3 regions of the Bacillus sp. WC2503 genome follow, and region 2 is predicted to be linked to each of the others. Evidence: riboswitches for the same ligand, from Rfam matches in the RefSeq annotation. Region 2 holds a riboswitch; each other region holds the start of a gene.
What was found. A riboswitch is a leader RNA that binds a small molecule or an ion and turns the genes downstream of it on or off. The one in region 2 is predicted to bind S-adenosylmethionine.

Region 1 (2,273 bases), 2.6 Mb from region 2:
TTTTTCTGACAGTTTAACAAAGACTATTTTTTCTTTTCAATTACAGTAGCGGTAATTCGTTCAAACTCTTTTTGAATTTCCTCTTTATATGCATCCACTTTTGAAAAATCCATGGCAGCAATATAAATTCGTTCTAATTTATCACGAACTGATTTTGCTTTTGCTAAGAAAGACATCGCCTCATTCATTTTTGCTTTATATTGAATGGAAACGTCACGAATTTCTGTAGCATACTTCTCATCCGTCCCCGGTTTAACAATAAGAGCATACATATCTATAATCTCATCACCCACGCGACTTGGAAAATATTCATGTGGTGCGGTACTATCAAAAATTGCAAATCCTAATTCTCTTACAATAACCATATCAAGACTATTCGGGTCAAATCCGCAATGATATACTTCAACGTCAAAACCTTTTTCTTCTGCTGCCTTCGATAACTTTTTGAGCATTGTTGATTTTCCAGAGCCCGGGCGTCCTTTTATAAAATAACGATGTGGCAATCCTTCTGTTAAATTAGGAACAAAATCAACTGCTCCTTTCGGTGTAGCAGCTCCTAAAAAACGATGTTTCACAATCGATTGTTGCCCCTTTTTATCTGCAAATAATTTCTGAATTAGCTGATCTGTTAGTTCATTTGCTTTATTAAAATCAATGTTATTAATATATATTTTCTCCCACTCATCATGTATAACTAATGCCTCTTTAAAACATCCGTAAGCAGATTTGAAAGCCTTGCTCGCTTCTGATACAAACCGTTCAATTTCTACCTTCTGCTTTCTTAATTTACCTGAGTCCCAAGCAACTCCTAAATTTATATACTCTTCAATAACTCCTGGCATTTTCGGCTCAATAACATGCGGTGATGTTCCATCAACAATTCCTACTTTTAATTTTGGAATAATCACCCCATCAACCGACTTATTATCAGAAGAACAATGCAAAAGCTCAATATCATATCCTTTTTCAACCCATTCACGACCTATTGCCTTAATTAAAGAAGATTTTCCCGTTCCTGGACCACCCTTTAAAATAAACAACCTATCTAGCCCTTTTAAATTCTCTTCGTATAAATTATGAAATCCTCTAGCTGTATTACCACCAGCATAATAATTTAACACATTCCCTGTCACTGCACTCACTCCTTCGCAACAGTCTACTTACATAAGCTACAATATGCGAGCAACTTTATTTGGGTGAACACCTAATTTGTATTGCATGAAAAAAGGAAATGAATTACAATTTAAATATCATGAATATTTCGAATTCCGAAACTGAATAAACCTTTATCAAGAGAGGCAGAGGGACCGGCCCTTTGAAGCCCAGCAACCTCAGTTTATAAGAACTGAATAGGTGCTAATTCCTGCAAAATGCATTGCATTTTGGAAGATAAAACGCAACTAGTATGTAAAGCCCATCTTTCTTGATCATGAAAGATGGGCTTTTTATTATTTGAAAAACATATATTGGAGGTATTTAAAATGAAAGTAATTGATCTATCACAAACGTTTGAAAATAATATGTCTCAATTTCCCGGAACACCAACAATCCAACTAGAAGCCATTACAAGCGTTGAAGAAACAGGATATCAAGTTACAGATTTCCATTCGGTCGTTCATGTCGGTACACATTGCGACGCTCCTGCGCATTTTATTTCTGGTGCAACAACGATTGATCAATTGCCCCTTGATCAGTTTGTAGGTGAAGCAGTTCTCATCGATGTCACTCATGTTCAAGAGAGAAAACTCCCTAAAGAAGTATTGCATAATGCCGACATAAAAAAAGACGATATTGTCATTTTCCATTCTAATCTATCTAATAAATGGAATACAGAAGCTTATGAGAAAGAAGCATTTTATCTTTCCGAAGAATTAGCTGAAGAACTAGTTGAATTAAAAGTAAAATCAGTCGGTTTAGATTTTATTTCTCCCGATGAGGTAACGACAGAAACATCACCCATTCATCACATACTGTTAGGCAATAATATTTTCTTAATTGAAAACTTAACAAATCTAGATGCTATTAAAGCGAAACGTTTCTTTTTCTCAGCAGCACCTTTAAAAATTAAAAATAGTGACGGTGCTTTCGCAAGGGCATTCGCTGTTATTTTTTAAAATATGGACTACAAAAAAGCAAAGATCATCACTGACCTTTGCTTCTATATTTTTTATTTACATTAAGGAAAAATTGTTCCAACCGGGGACGTACCCAAGCTAAATAATCTTTCTCTTTCTTCTTTGTACAAGCTATCTCTTCCCCATCTACCATTCCAA
Region 2 (2,273 bases):
CTAATGCTTTTGCAGATGTAATTAGCGCTTTGTCTCCTAATTCTGAACGGGCTGCTTCTCTAAATTCATTCGTATGCGCAATTAAGTCATCTGGACCTATTTTAATGTACGGGTGAATGGTCGGTACGACTTGGCTGACGTTTCCGGCGTCGGTTGAGCCGATGCCGATTCTTTCTTTACGATTTACTTCTTCACCTAGTAGTTCTAGTTCTTCCGCTACGATGTCGTTATATGTTTTTGTTACGAGTAGTTCATCAATTTCATTTTGGAATTGATGAATTTTTACTTTTGCACCTGTTGCTAACGCTGCTCCTTGTGCTATATTTCTTACTTTTTCTGTTACTTCCGCACATCTTTTTCGCGTAGCTGCACGGATGAAGAACCTTGCTGCGGCATAGTCAGGAATAATATTAGGTGCTTTTCCGCCTTCTGTAATGACGCCATGAATTTTCACGTCTAAGGGAAGTTGTTGGCGAAGTGCATTAATACTGTTGTAAAGCTGAATCACCGCATCTAATGCGTTAATCCCTTCTTCAGGTGAAGCTGCGGCATGAGCTGTTTTTCCGTAAAAATGAAAATCAAGTGGATCGACTGCTAGTGAAGGGTTCGTCGTCGCTGTCTTTCCGCTCGGATGAATCATAAGCGCCGCATCAATGTTTTTAAATAACCCAGCTTTTACATAACTCGACTTTGCGCTACCATTAGGCCCGCCCTCTTCTGCTGGTGTTCCAAACACGACAACTTCTCCGCCGATTTCTTCAAGCGTTTCTGATAATGCGATTGCTGCTGCAACGCTAATTGTGCCAATTAAATTGTGACCACACGCATGACCGAGTCCTGGTAAAGCATCATATTCCGCTAAAAATGCGATAACTGGTCCTTGTTTTCCTGAACTTTTTCGTGCGATAAAACCTGTTTCATGCCCAGCTATATTATGCTGCAGCTGAAAACCAGCACTACCTAGTAATAAACTTAACGTTCTTGATGCATAAAATTCTTGATTACCAATCTCTGGATTCGCATGAATATCATGACTTGTTTTTATGTACTTTTCCTTATTTCTTTCTATGCTCTCTTCAATTGTTTTTCTTTGTGACGTTACTCTTGTCGCTCCCATTTTTCTTCCTCCTTTTATTTTCACGTAAAAAAGCCTCTTTCTAAAGGATAGAAAGAGGCTTCTGTATATACAGTCAAAATGAGCTTCTTTCTTATCTTTCAAGTTACCTTGCTGGAATTGGCACAGTATTCGTAAAGAATCCGCTGCCGAGGTGTCATAGGGCCAGTCCCTCAACCTCTCGTGATAAGAATTTTCATAAAATTGTATTAAATTATTTTCATTCTAAGTTCATCCCAAGCAAAAGTCAAGGAATTCCTATCCGAATTTACCGAATATCTAAAAATCCTTTTAATACACCAATTGTCTCAGGTGCTTGTAGTCTTGCACATATGTACGGAAATTCCGTACTACCTTCAAACATCATTTGAGATGTGAGTGGTGCCCCTGCCCAAAAGATTTCATCATCGATTAATACAAATGGGAATGCTTTATTTTGTCTTTGTAACTTTACGTTTTTTAACGGAACTGGTCCATCACTATAAACCGTTATTTGTGCATTTGTACGCATTAACGCTTGCCATACTCGTTTATCTACTTGCTTCGTACTTGGAAGTGAAATAATGATTTTTCGTTTTGCAGCTAAAATATCTTTTAATAGCCCTTTCGTTTCCTCCAGATTCATTTCCATAAACCAGCGTAATCGTTTCGATATTTTCCGCTCCCATAATTGTCTGGATGTCGTGCGATCATACACATCCCCGTGACGTTCTATATGAGCTGTTAATTGTGATAAGGCTTGTTTTCTCGAAAGATTTTTACGCATATAATGGCAATCCGATAATTGAATGAACTTCCCTCTCGCTCTCGTTACTGCTACATTGACGAGGCGATGGTTTTTATGGTCAAAGAATAACACACCAGGTCGTTCTTGTGGATAACTATCAACAGTATCAAAGATCATCATATCTCTTTCAGAACCTTGAAACTTATGAACTGTCGCCGCTAATACTGGTATGTTTTGATATTTCGTTCTCTGCAACATTTCCCTGATACACGTTGATAAAAAGCGTGACTGCGCCCTGTAAGGCGTAACCACACCGATCGATTGCACACCATCTAGCAGTCCGATTAACATCATTTGCATCGCTACTAAACCAGACATAATATTAAAACGAGAACCCGAAGCAGCATCTTTTAACGAAAATGCTCCCATTAA
Region 3 (2,273 bases), 1.7 Mb from region 2:
AGAAGTTTTACACGATTTAGCAATGCAACATGGGAAATTTGTAAACATATTAATTCGTGTAACGCCTGGAGTAGAGGCGCACACACATGAATATATTACGACAGGCCAAGAGGATTCAAAATTTGGATTTGGCGTTTCAAATGGTCAAGCGATGCAGGCAATTGGGCTTGCTTTACAAAAATCAAATTATAATGTGTTAGGGATTCATTCACATATCGGATCACAAATATTTGAAACGGCTGGTTTTGTTCGAGCGATTGAAGTTCTTCGTAAATTTTTGGAAGAGGTGAGAGAGCAAACGAACTATGTAGTAAAAGTATTAAATGTAGGCGGAGGATTTGGAATACGCTATACAGAGTCAGATACACCATTAACTCTTGAGACATATGTGCGAGCTGTAACAAGTGCAGTGAGAGAACAATTTACAGTATGTGAATATCCATTGCCAGAAATATGGGTTGAACCAGGCCGTAGTATTGTAGGTGATGCGGGAACGACAATTTATACAGTTGGATCTGTGAAAGAAATTCCTGGCATTCGGAAATATGTATCCGTCGATGGTGGAATGACAGATAACTTAAGACCGGCTTTATATAGCGCTCGTTACGAAGCGATGTTAGCGAATCGAGGAAATGATGAGAATGAGGAACTCGTTTCAATTGCTGGGAAATGCTGTGAGAGTGGAGATATGCTAATTTGGGATATTAATCTACCGAAAGTTGCTTCTTCTGATTTACTAGCAATTTCTTGTACGGGAGCATATGGGTACTCGATGGCGAATAATTATAATCGAATTCGGAGACCAGCCGTCGTCTTTGCGAAAGGTGGCACATCGCAAATTGTTGTGGAACGTGAAACGTACGAAAATATCATTGGGAACGATCGCATACGTATTAAAGAGCTTGTTTAAATAAGGAAAAGGAGTTGTTCGAATGGGCAATTCCTTTTTATAAAGTGAAACTATAATCAGTGGGGGGGGATTGCCCGCAAATAGCGGGATAAAATAAAATAATTAAAATATATCGGAAAACTAGGATTGAAAAAAATCAGAATTGTGATAAAATACAAATACAAAGCTTATCAAGAGAAGCGGAGGGAACTGGCCCGAAGAAGCTCGGCAACCTGCTTATAGAAAGCAAGGTGCTAAATCCAGCAAAATGGAATCCATTTTGAAAGATAAGGTAAAATATATTACCGAACAGTCTTTTCGAAATGGGAAAGATTTTTTTTATGAATAAAAAGGGGGGGCTGTTCGCGTGAGCGTACGGGAACATTTTGATGAAGTATCTGAGAAAATTCAAGCGATGCTTGCTGATATGAAATATGGTTCAATTACAATTGTGGTGCAAGATGGAAAAGTAATTCAATTAGAGAAAAGTGAAAAAGTACGTTTAAAGTGAAAAGCGCTGACTAGAAAAACTAGAGGCGGTTTTAATCTATTTTAATAGATTAAAACCGTCTTTTTGCTTTTACAGGGGGAAAAAACATGTTGACGTATGAAACGTGGGAAGAAAATCGTGTTTCATTTTCAGAGGAAGATGAAACGAAAGGCGCGCTATCCGTATTAAGTTGGGCTTATAAAGAATATAAAGATGAAATTGTATACGCGTGTAGCTTCGGAGTGGAAGGCATGGTTTTACTGCATCTTATAAACCAAGTAAATCCATCTGCTAAAGTTGTATTTTTGGATACAAATGTTCATTTTCAAGAAACGTATGAATTAATTCAAAAAGTAAGAGAACGATTTCCTTCATTAAATATTATAGAAAAACAGCCGGAACTTACACTCGATGAACAAGCGAAGTTGCACGGTGAGAAACTATGGGAAAGCAATCCGAATCTCTGTTGTAAGATTAGGAAGATTTTGCCGTTAGAAAAATCACTTACAGAGGAAAAAGCGTGGATATCGGGCTTAAGAAGGGAACAATCAGAAACGCGTAAGCATACAAAGTTTATAAATCAAGATCATCGTTTTCAATCTATTAAAGTTTGTCCGCTTATTCATTGGACGTGGAAAGAAGTATGGCGATATGTATACAAACATAACTTGCCATACAACCCATTACATGATATTGGATATCCAAGTATCGGGTGTGAGAAGTGTACGTTACCTGTAGGTGCCGGTGGTGATTCAAGAGATGGTAGGTGGACCGGGAAAATGAAAACCGAATGCGGTCTTCATTACCAATAAGATGTATCTTGAAATAAAGCTAAGAGGGGATATAGAAAATGACTACAAGAAACGAATTAATAAACCGTGTAGATGAGACATA

Region 1: linked by a shared signal. The riboswitch ahead of ACUN26_RS25970 (cyclase family protein) and the one ahead of ACUN26_RS12555 (M20 family metallopeptidase) in region 2 are both predicted to bind S-adenosylmethionine.
Region 3: linked by a shared signal. The riboswitch ahead of ACUN26_RS03850 (YezD family protein) and the one ahead of ACUN26_RS12555 (M20 family metallopeptidase) in region 2 are both predicted to bind S-adenosylmethionine.

What each region holds. Positions count from the first base shown of each region.
Region 1 is NZ_JBQYMD010000001.1:5,022,408-5,024,680, reverse strand. It holds gene ACUN26_RS25975 (PRK06851 family protein) at 24-1,133, opposite strand; SAM riboswitch class I at 1,284-1,396, shown strand; gene ACUN26_RS25970 (cyclase family protein) at 1,482-2,114, shown strand; gene ACUN26_RS25965 (hypothetical protein) at 2,143-2,273, opposite strand, start outside.
Region 2 is NZ_JBQYMD010000001.1:2,452,485-2,454,757, forward strand. It holds gene ACUN26_RS12555 (M20 family metallopeptidase) at 1-1,117, opposite strand, end outside; SAM riboswitch class I at 1,206-1,307, opposite strand; gene ACUN26_RS12560 (AAA domain-containing protein) at 1,383-2,273, opposite strand, start outside.
Region 3 is NZ_JBQYMD010000001.1:710,664-712,936, forward strand. It holds gene lysA (diaminopimelate decarboxylase) at 1-910, shown strand, start outside; SAM riboswitch class I at 1,075-1,183, shown strand; gene ACUN26_RS03850 (YezD family protein) at 1,257-1,400, shown strand; gene ACUN26_RS03855 (phosphoadenylyl-sulfate reductase) at 1,487-2,191, shown strand; gene sat (sulfate adenylyltransferase) at 2,230-2,273, shown strand, end outside.